2 regions of the Brevundimonas sp. NPDC007368 genome follow, and region 2 is predicted to be linked to the other one. Evidence: predicted binding sites of a transcription regulator. Region 2 holds the regulator's gene; the other holds the start of a gene.
What was found. Region 2 encodes LexA, which represses DNA repair genes until DNA is damaged. Its sites were predicted from a motif close to ATGTTCNCNANNTGTTCT; they were not measured.
Positions count from the first base shown of each region.

Region 1: recA (recombinase RecA) is a predicted target of LexA. The motif match lies at 2,949-2,966, and genes of this name have one in related genera.

Region 1 covers NZ_JBIAFA010000001.1:352,723-358,262, forward strand. The annotation lists gene alaS (alanine--tRNA ligase) at 1-843, opposite strand, end outside; gene rraA (ribonuclease E activity regulator RraA) at 976-1,458, opposite strand; gene recA (recombinase RecA) at 1,771-2,850, opposite strand; gene ACFYLW_RS01785 (CHAD domain-containing protein) at 2,995-4,506, opposite strand; gene ACFYLW_RS01790 (SDR family NAD(P)-dependent oxidoreductase) at 4,744-5,493, opposite strand.
Region 2 covers NZ_JBIAFA010000002.1:304,782-310,321, reverse strand. The annotation lists gene trpD (anthranilate phosphoribosyltransferase) at 1-475, shown strand, start outside; gene trpC (indole-3-glycerol phosphate synthase TrpC) at 472-1,269, shown strand; gene lexA (transcriptional repressor LexA) at 2,392-3,084, shown strand; gene ACFYLW_RS05170 (ComEC/Rec2 family competence protein) at 3,065-5,071, opposite strand; gene gltX (glutamate--tRNA ligase) at 5,238-5,540, shown strand, end outside.

The DNA.
Region 1 (5,540 bases), on a different contig from region 2:
ACGCAGGTGGTCGGCGATGACCCGGTGCGACGGGGCGCGTTCGCCCTCGGCCTTGGTCGAGGTCAGCTCTTCCGAGGCGCCGATCAGGCTCTTGAACAGGTCGACTTCATAGTTGGAGTGGACGCCTTGCAGGACGGCGGCGATGCGCTCCAGACCCATGCCGGTGTCGACGCTGGGCTTGGGAAGGTCGCGAACGATCTCGTCGTTCTCCTTCTCGTACTGCATGAAGACGTTGTTCCAGATCTCCACGAAGCGGTCGCCGTCCTCATCGGGCGAACCGGGAGGGCCGCCGAAGATGTGGTCGCCGTGGTCGTAGAAGATCTCGGTGCAGGGACCGCAAGGGCCGCTGTCGCCCATGGCCCAGAAGTTGTCGGCCGTGGGGATGCGGATGATCTTCTCGTCGGCGAAGCCGGTCACCTTCTTCCAGATGTCGAAGGCTTCATCGTCGGTGTGATAGACGGTGACCAGCAGGCGCGCAGGGTCCAGGCCGAACTCCCTGGTCAGCAGGGTCCAGGCGCTCTCGATGGCGTGGTCCTTGAAATAGTCGCCGAACGAGAAGTTGCCCAGCATCTCAAAGAAGGTGTGGTGACGCGCGGTGTAGCCGACGTTGTCCAGATCGTTGTGCTTGCCGCCGGCGCGCACGCATTTCTGCGAACTGGTGGCGCGCTTGTAGGGCGGGGTCGCGCCGCCGGTGAAGTAGTCCTTGAACGGCACCATGCCCGCGTTGACGAACAGCAGGGTCGGGTCGTTCTGCGGCACCAGCGGAGCCGACTGCACCTTCTCGTGGCCGTCGGCCGCGAAGTAGTCGAGGAAGGTGGAGCGGATCTGTTTCAGGCTGGTCATGGCGTATCGCTCTAAGGAATTCGGGCGCGCGGGGAGAATATCGGAACGGGCGTCATATAGGGATTTTGCGCCGAGCGCATCACTGGCGCGTGATCGCGTGCGCCGGGGCGCGCTTTTCCGATGCGGCGGGCTCTAATCGTGCAGGCGATGTGGCGCGACGATGACCCCGTCGGCGTCGGCGTAGAGCCAGTCGCCGGGGGTGAAGATGACGCCGCCGAAGGCGGTGGGGATGTCGATCTCGCCGATGGCGTCGCGGTCGGCGCGCAGGGGCGTGGTCCCCACGGCCTTCACGCCGACGGGCATGGTGTCGATGACGCCGCTGTCGCGAATGGCGCCGTGGAGGACGATCCCGGCCCAGTTGTTGTCGATGGCCAGTCTGGCCAGGTTGTCGCCGACAAGGGCGCGCTTCAGCGATCCGCCGCCGTTGACCACCAGCACCGCGCCGTGGCCCGGCCGCTCCAGCGCCTGTCGGACCAAGGCGTTGTCGTCCAGCACGCTGAGGGTGCGAACCGGACCGTGGAAGGCCGTCGCCTGGCCGAAGCTGCGGAACGGGATGTGGCAGACCTTCACCTTTTCGGGGTGGGCGTCGCAGAGGTCGGCGGTGGCGGGGATCATGGGAGGCTCCGGGGCTTGAAGGTGAAGTTTGCCCGGCGGGGCGCGGCGAGAAAAGAGCGGTTTGTTTCTACATCCGCTCATCCCCGCGGAGGCGGGGACCCAGTGCTTTGGCGGCAAGCACGGGCGGTCAGCGATGGTGCGTGAGGCTCTCACTAGGTGCCCGCCTCCGCGGGGATGAGCGGAAACTGAAGGCGAGCCAGATAAAAAGAGGCCCGCCCGAGATGCTCGGGCGGGCCGGCTCCGTCCGACCGACCCCGCGGGGTCGGTAGGCGGGTCGCGGGGACGACGGACGGAAGCTGTGTCGGAGGGAGATCAGCCCTCCATGTCCTGACCTTCATCGGGCTCGGGCGCGCCCAGCATGTCGTCGGCGATCTTGGCCGTGGACTGGCGCACGGCCTTCTCGATGGCGAGGGCCATGTCGGGGTTGTTCTTGAGGAACTCCTTGGCGTTCTCGCGGCCCTGGCCGATGCGGGTGGAGTCGTAGGAGAACCACGAACCCGACTTCTCGATGATGTTGGCCTTGACCCCCAGATCGATGATCTCGCCGATCTTGGAGATGCCTTCGCCGTACATGATGTCGAAGATGACCTCGCGGAACGGCGGGGCGACCTTGTTCTTGACCACCTTGACGCGCGTGGTGTTGCCGACGACCTCGTCGCGGTTCTTGATCGCGCCGGTGCGGCGGATGTCGAGGCGGACCGAGGCGTAGAACTTCAGCGCATTGCCGCCCGTCGTTGTTTCCGGCGAGCCGTACATGACGCCGATCTTGTGGCGGATCTGGTTGATGAACAGGACGATGCACTTCGACTTGGAGATCGAGGCCGTCAGCTTGCGCAGGGCCTGCGACATCAGACGGGCCTGAAGGCCGGGCAGGCTGTCGCCCATCTCGCCTTCGATTTCGGCGCGCGGGGTCAGGGCGGCGACCGAGTCGACCACCACGATGTCCACGGCGCCCGAGCGCACCAGGGTGTCGACGATTTCCAGGGCCTGTTCGCCGGCGTCGGGCTGCGACACCAGCAGGTCGTCGAGGTTGACGCCCAGCTTTTGCGCATAGACGGGGTCCAGCGCGTGTTCGGCGTCGACGAAGGCGGCCACGCCGCCCTTCTTCTGGACCTCGGCCACGGTGTGCAGGGCCAGGGTCGTCTTGCCCGAGGATTCCGGGCCGAACACCTCGATGACCCGCCCGACCGGCAGGCCGCCGATGCCGAGCGCCATGTCCAGGCCCAGCGAACCGGTCGAGACGCTCTCGATCTCGTTCACCAAACCGCCCTTGCCGAGCTTCATCACCGAGCCCTTGCCGAAAGCGCGATCGATCTGCGCGATCGCCGCCTCAAGAGCGCGTTGCTTTTCGCCGTCTTCTTTACCCACGAGCTTCAATGCCGCCTGTGCCATTGGTTTTCTCTCCCTTGCCATGATTCCATTCTGGGCTTTGGGAGAGACCCGCCAGGACCCGCTCCCTCTGTGAGACGGACTATGTGCATGGTTTGTTCTGGTTCACAAGATGTTCTCATTTGCGTGTCGAGAACAAAATGCGATCTACGACCGTTTCTGACGTGGTCGGCATCCGGTCCAGAAGGGCCTGGCGTCGTGGAAACGCCCGCAGGCCTTGAGCGCGGCGGCCAATAAGGCGGCCTCGTCGCGCTCGCGCCGACCGATGACGCGTCCAGCGGCGAAGGCCACGCTTGGGTCGTCCAGAGCGGCCTCGCCCGGGATTTTGTCGCGCGCCACGGCCAGGTCGTTCAGTTGGCCGAGCGTGTCCTGCAGCCGTTCCAGCGCCTTGAGGTAGCGGGCGCGGCGGCGGCGGGCGGGAAAAAGATCGGCGAAGAACTCGGCGGCGTAGCGCAGACGCTTGGCGCGGATGCGCAGGTGGTGCCGGGCCTCGACGTCTAGATCGTTCAGGTCGCGGGCGCGTTTTTCGACCTGACGATGCAGGCGGCTGAGGGCCTCGGCGGCGAAGGGCGCAACGGGGGCGTCGGACAGGACCGCCGTCTCGATCCAGGCGGTCGTCTCCAGCATCAGCAGGGCGTAGCGGGGCGAGGCGATGGCCGTCAGAACGCGGTCATAGGCCTGCCCCCGGGCGGTCAGCAGGTGACGGCCCAGGGCCGCGAGGCCGGGCGAGGGGGCCGCCAGCGCCGTGGGGTGGAAGACGTCGCGGATGAAGACGTCGAGGTCGCGGGCGGCGTCGGCCTCGTGCGCCAGCCATTTCAGTTCGGCCTCGATGCGCTCGCGTTCGGCCTCGGCCAACAGGGGCTTGAAGACGCCGACGGCGGCGCGCAGGCGGCGTAAGGCCACCCGCATCTGATGCACGGCCTCGGGGCGGCGCACGATCCGCAGCAGTTCGGCGTTGGCCGAGACCTGGGCCAGACAGGCCATGGCGATGCGGCGGAAGGCGGTGGCTGCCGATGCATCAGGCGACAGGGGCGTGGCGACGGCGCGACGGGGGCTGCGGCTCTCGCCGTCGGCCAGCCGCCAGCCGCGCTCGGCCTTGCTCTCGAACACCGGGACGATGGCCAGGTCGCGCGCCAGCCGCCGGGCGAGGCTGAACAGGGCGGCGGGCGGCCCCGCCTTCAGCTCCAGTTCCAGCTCGTAGATGGGCTCGCGGCGCTCTCCGGCGGACAGTTCGCCGGCGTCGAAGGCGACTTCGATCCGGGCGCCCTCCCAGTCGACCATGCGGATGCGGCGGACGACCGTGGTGGCGAAGCGGGGCGACAGGTCGCGGCGGCGGCCCTTCAGAAGTTTATGGGCGGGCGTGGCCTTGAGCGCGGCGAGGTCGAGGGCCTCGGAGGCGACTTGGACCTCCCACTCGTCGCGGGCGGTCTGGCCGGGGGCGGTCTGGCGCTTCAGGGTCTGGACGAAGCCGTCCGGCGTGGCGCGAACCCTCAGGCCGCACCCCGCCGCGCGCAGGACGCTGTCGGGAGTGTCGAAATAGACCGAGCGCAGCGACTGGCTGGTCTGGGGCCCTTGCAGCGCCGGGTGGCCTGACAGACGCACGACCGCGCCCGGCCCGAGCCGGAACTTCAGTTCGGTTTCGGTCGCGGGCGAAGCCATGGGGGTAGTTTAGGCTTCTCGCCGCCATCTCGGAAGCGGCGAAGCTCGTGGGCGATCCTCCCCTGCGCAGCGGGGGAGGGGGACCATGCGCAGCATGGTGGAGGGGGCGAGGGCGGATGTTGCCGTTGAAGGTCGGCCGCACGGCGTGGGGCACTTGTCGAACGGGGCGGTTGCATCCGCCCCCTCCACCGCCTGCGGCGGTCCCCCTCCCCCGTAGACGGGGGAGGATCAAGGGCGTCAGCCCCGCGCCACCTGGAAGCCGGCGAAGGACTGGCTGACCGGCATCAGCTCCAGGGCGTTGATGTTCAGGTGCGGCGGCAGGGTCGCGACCCAGAACAGGGTCTCGGCGATGTCTTCGCCGGTCATGGGCTGGGCGCCGCCGTAGAGGGCGTCCGACGCCGCTTGATCGCCGCTGGTGCGGACCAGGGTGAACTCGGTCTCGGTCATGCCGGGCTCGATGGAGGTGACGCGCACCCCGGTGCCGTGCAGGTCCGAGCGCAGGCCCAGCGAGAACTGGCGGACGAAGGCCTTGGTGCCGCCATAGGCGTTGCCGCCCTTGTAGGGATAGGTCGCGGCCACCGAGCTGATGTTCAGGATGGCGCCCTTGCGCGCGATCAGGCGCGGCAGCAGACGGCGCGTGATGGTGACCAGACCGGTGATGTTGGTGTCGATCATCTGACGCCACTGATCCAGATCGGCGTCCTGGGCGGCGGCGGTCCCCAGCGCCAGCCCCGCGTTGTTGATCAGGACGTCGATGTCGCCAAAGCCCTCGGGCAGGGCGTCCAGGACCGCGTCGATGGCGGCCTCGTCGCGGATGTCGAAGACGAGGGGATGGACCACGTCCGCGCCCAGCTCGGCGACCAGATCATTCAGACGCTCGGCGCGGCGGCCGGTGGCGATGATCTTCCAGCCCGCCGAGGCGAAGCGGCGCGCTGCGGCCTGGCCGATGCCCGCCGTGGCGCCGGTGATGAGGACGGTTCCGCTCATGGTCTGCTCCTGTTCGCTGTCGCCGGTTGTCTAGCGCCGCCGCAGCC
Region 2 (5,540 bases):
CGCGAACCGTCAGGTCATGGGCGTCTATGATCCCGCCCTGCTGGAGCCTTTGGCCGAGGTGCTGGGCCGCCTCGGCGCCCGGCGCGCCTGGACCGTCCACGGCCAGGGTCTGGACGAACTGACCACGACCGGCCCGACCGAGGTGGCCGAGTGGAAAGACGGCGCCGTCCGCCGCTTCACCGTCACCCCCGCCGACGCCGGACTGCCGCTGGCGACGCTGGACGACCTGCGCGGCGGCGACGCCGAGCACAATGCAGCGGCGCTGACGGCCCTGCTGGCGGGCGCGCGCGGTCCCTATCGCGACATCGTCGTGCTGAACGCCGCCGCCGCCCTGCTCGTGGCCGATCGCGCCGCCGACCTGCGTGAAGGCGCCGAACTGGCCGCCGCCGTCATCGACGACGGTCGCGCCGCCCGCGCGCTGGAAACCCTGGTGCGCGTCACCAACACCCCTATCCAACCTGACGAGGCCGCATGACCGACGTTCTGGCGAAGATCGCCGCCTACAAGCGCGACGACGTGGCCGCCCGCAAGCTCGCGACCTCTCAGGACGCCATCGAGGTCCTCGCCGCCCAGGCCTCGGCCCCGCGCGGCTTCCGCGCCGCTCTGGAACGGGTCGCCGAAGAAACCGGCCGCCCCGCCCTGATCGCCGAGATCAAGAAGGCCAGCCCGTCCAAGGGCCTGATCCGCGCCGACTTCGACCCGCCCGCGCTGGCCAAGGCCTATGAGCGCGGCGGCGCCACCTGCCTGTCCGTCCTGACCGACGGCCCCAGTTTCCAGGGCGACGACGCCTTCCTGGCCGCCGCCCGCGACGCGGTCGCCCTGCCCTGCCTGCGCAAGGACTTTCTGGTCGATCCCTGGCAGGTGGCCGAGAGCCGCGCCCTGGGCGCCGACTGCATCCTCATCATCCTGGCCATGGTCGACGACGCCCTGGCCGCCGACCTGCTGGCCGAGGCCGAGCGCTTCGGCATGGACGCCCTGATCGAGACCCACGACGAGGCCGAAATGGCCCGCGCCTGCAAGCTGGGCGGCGATCTGGTGGGCATCAACAACCGCAGCCTTCGCACCTTCGAGGTCGACCTCGACGCCACCGAGCGCCTGTCGATGCTGAGCCCCGTGAAAGCCCTGCTGGTGGCCGAAAGCGGCATCTTCACCCCTGACGACGTTCAGCGCGTCGCCGACGCCCACGCCCAGGCCATCCTCGTCGGCGAAAGCCTGATGCGTCAGGACGACGTGGAAGCGGCGACGAAGGCCCTGCTGTCGCTGAGTTAACGTCGGATATCGGCCCAGCAGGAAATGTCAGCTTCCGACCCGTCGCGGACGTTGGCGGGGTGCAGCTCTTACCACCTGCGCTCATGGATAAGCACGATTGTCTCAAACAGCTTTCCGTCTGGGTATCTATCAAACTGGCTCGACAGGCGCTGATCGACAGGTGATCCGCCATCGATGCTAACCGTCACTGTAAATCGGCACTCGGGGATGCCGTAATATGATCCACAGGAGACGTCTCGAACGCCAATGAGGGACACGTTGTCGTTTGGACGCTGCTGAAAGCGTGCGGTCCGCTCCGAGTAGCTGGACCAATGCGTCTGAACATATGCGACGACTTCCTCGTTGGTCGGAGCGACTAGCGCTGACGAAATGGGCGCGCTGTGACCCGTCATTCCCGTACAAGCCGCGATCAAACAGCCTGATAACGCGACAGGCGCGTGCGTTCGCACATGACGCCCAACCGGATTGATCATGGGCATCACGGGGTCTCCTGTCTTTCGGATATAAATGTGGAACATCCGCTTCCCATTTTTAGCTGACATCGACGGCGACCGCTTTTCGGCCTGGAGGCCAATGTCCGCTCTGGGCTCCGGTGCCCAGGACCGTAATCGACCCATTGCGGAACTTGACGATAGACTACTTTCAATGTCCCGTTTGTAGGTGCCCAAAACTACACCCCACCATCACCCGATCGTTCGCTGGCTAGACCGAGAGTTCGATCATGAGTTTTACCGTGTGGGAAACTGGCTCGTCCTCATAGTCTCAGTGGGGTTAGTGCCAATGCTGCTTTTCGGAGCTACAGCAGCCACGGTCGCCATTAGTGTGATCTGGGGAGCGCCCTGGTGCTTGCTCTTCGGCTGGAGAGGATATTTTTGGATCCAGCGGTTCGAAGCTCGTGAGCGACGACGGCGCGAGAGACAGAGGCGCAGGCGTCTCAGACACGTCAATGAGGCTGATGAGGGGGCCTCATGAGTCGGTGTTGCAGCTTTCCACCCTTAGCTGACATCCAGAGAAACCGCTTTGAGCGGCAGCGCCCCCTCAACGCGGCCGAGTTGACATTCAGCAAGAACACTTACAGAACATCCTCAACGGTTCACGCCTTGTTCTGGAAGCCTTGCGCCCATGCTCACCAAGAAGCAGCACGAACTCCTGATGTTCATTCATGAACGGATTCAGGAAACGGGCGTCTCGCCCTCCTTCGACGAGATGAAGGAGGCGCTGGATCTGGCGTCCAAGTCGGGCATCCACCGCCTGATCACGGCGCTGGAGGAGCGCGGCTTCATCCGCCGCCTGGCCCACCGCGCCCGCGCGCTGGAAGTGACCAAGCTGCCGGAACAGGCGACCGCGGGCGCGCCGCGCGGCCACGCGGGCTTCAAGCCCGGCGTGATCGAGGGCGGCGGTCGCCCTCGCGCCGCTGAGCCTGCCAACGACACGCGCGAACTGGCCCTGATGGGCAAGATCGCGGCGGGCACCCCCATCGACGCCATCGAGCATGAGACCGCCCGCTATCCGGTACCGGAAACCATGCTGGGCGCAGGCGAGCACTATCTGCTCGAGATCGAGGGCGACTCGATGATCGAGGCGGGCATCCTCAACGGCGACATGGTGATAATCAAATCGACCGCCGACGCCTCGTCCGGCGAGATCGTTGTGGCCCTGGTCGAGGGTGAACAGGCGACGCTGAAACGCCTGCGCAAGAAGGGCGCCTCCATCGCCCTGGAGCCCGCCAACCGCAACTACGAGACCAAGATCTACGGCTCGGATCAGGTCGCGGTTCAGGGCAAGCTGGTCGGCCTTATCCGCCGCTATCACTGAAGTCGGGATCGGCCTGACGGGTCCAGGGCCTGCGCCCCCTCACGTCGGTCGCCCAGACCGCCTTCCAGCCCGCGCCGACGCGCCACAGCTCGACCGAGCCCCCGCGCGCGTAGTCCACGCCGTCCAGCACCAGCCGGTCCGCGCATGAAGCGGGCAACCATGTCAAATCGGCCCGGCTGCTGACGACCGACGCCGACCGGCAGATCGCGTCCAACTGCTCGACCGACGGCGCCTTCTTGCCCCACCACAGGGCGACCGGCCCGGCCTCAGGTGCTTCCGGCGCGCAGAACGACCGCCTGCAGGCCCAGCCCTCCTCCGGTCTCGGCGTCAGTGCCAACCCGCGCCGCCGCGACCACAGATCGGCCGCGAACTGGCGGACGCCGGGCCGCACCACGACCGCCGCCTCGGCCGGCCGCCAGGCCGCATTGGTCCCGCCGTCGCCGATCCACAGATCCGGCGCCGCCGGACGCGGCCAGATCAGCACCGCCGCCGCCAGCGGCAGGCCCAGCCAGCGCAACCGCCCGCGCCACAGGCAGATGAACAGGATGCCCAGGAAAGCGACCGGCAGAGCCGCCGCCGGCGCGCTGGCTATGGTCCGCACCGCCCCCGGCAACCCCGCCGTCCAGTGGCCGATGGCCAGCATCAGATCGACGCCCTTGCCCGCCAGCCACAGGAAGGGCGCGCCCAGCCCCAGCGGCTCCAGCGCCGCGCCCAGCGCCAGCGCGGGCATCAGGATGAAGTCCGCGACCGGCGCCGTGCCCAGGTTGGCGACCAGGCCATAGACGGCGGTGCGGTTGAAATGCTGCATGGCGAACGGCCCGGTCGCCATGCCCGCCACCAGACTGGCGGTGCAGGCGATCAGCAGCCAACTGCCCAGCCTCTGCGCCGCCACGATGGGCCAGGGCGCGGAGATCTCCTTGATCCGGCGCGGCCAGACCTCGGACAGCGCTACCAGAGCCGCTGTCGCCGCAAACGACATCTGGAACCCTGGCGTGACGATGGCCTCGGGTTGCAGCAACAGAACCGTGAAAGCCGCCACCGCCAGGGCGTGCATGGTCACCGCCTGACGATCCAGCAGGATGGCGACAAAGGCGATGGATGCCGTGATCGCCGCCCGCTCGGCGGGCGGCGGCGCGCCCGACACCACCAGATAGGTCCCGACCGCGATCAGCCCCGCGACCGCCGCGACCTTCTTGCCCGACACCCTGAGCGCCAGCCACGGCCAAAGCGCGACGCCCAGCCGCACGGCGAAGAAGACAAAACCGCCGACGATGGCCATGTGCAAGCCCGAGATCGACAGGATATGCGCCAGCCCGGAATCGCGCATGGCGTCCAGATCCTCGCGCCCGATCCAGGTCTCATGTCCCGTGGTCATGGCGGCGGCGATCCCGCCCGTCCGCTCGCCCAGCCGCGCCACGATCCGCTGCGCCAGGGCATAGCGGGCAGCATTGATCTTCATCGCCATCCGCACTCGCCATGGCGGCTCTGGCAGAGCGGTCGGCCGCGTCTGGCCCAGCGCGAACAGCGTCCCACCCATACCCTGGAAATAGGCGTTGCGACCAAAGTCATAGGCTCCCGGGCTGGCCGGCGCGGGCGGCGGATTCATAATGCCGTAGAGCCGCACGGCCGTTCCCGGCGCAGGGGGCGCGCCGCGCACCGTCGCCCGCAACCGAACCGGCGTCGCCTCGGGCGCCAATCCCTTGATCCGCACCGGCGCCACGACGATTCGCGCGCCGCGCTCGCCGGGGCTGTCGACATCCATGACCCAGGCCTCGACCATGGCCGGTTCGGCCAAGGTCGGCGCGATCGGCCCGCTGACCGCCTCGGTCCTGAGTTTGGCGACCGCCGCCCCGCCGCACAGGCAAGCCAGCATCAAGAGCAGCAGGGTCCAGCGCGGCGCCAGCCCCACCCGCCGCCCTGCCAGCCAGGCCCCGCCTGTCAGCACCGCCGCCAGCATCAGCGGCCATCCCGCCGGCTCAATCTTCAACGCGAAATAGATCGCACACCCGCCGCCAAAGAAGACCGGCGCCCACAATCGCCACCGATCTGTCTGCGCCGCGACCTCGGCGCGCGCCCCGTCAAGAACCCTTAAGGCAAGGCTTCGCTTTGGCGCGCGCGGGCGTATAAGGGCCTCCGCAACGGACCCTTCCTGAATGACCTCCCCTTCCTCGACTGTCGTCACCCGCTTCGCCCCCTCGCCCACAGGCTACCTGCATATCGGCGGGGCGAGAACCGCGTTATTCAACTGGCTGTACGCCAAGAGCCGGGGCGGGAAATTCCTGATCCGCGTCGAAGACACGGACCGCGAGCGTTCGACCGACGACGCCGTCAAGGCCATCTTCGACGGCCTGTCCTGGCTGGAGCTGTTCGGCGACGAAGAGCCGGTCTTCCAGTTCGCCCGCGCCGACCGCCACCGCGAGGTCGCCGAGCAGTTGCTGGCCTCGGGCCATGCCTAT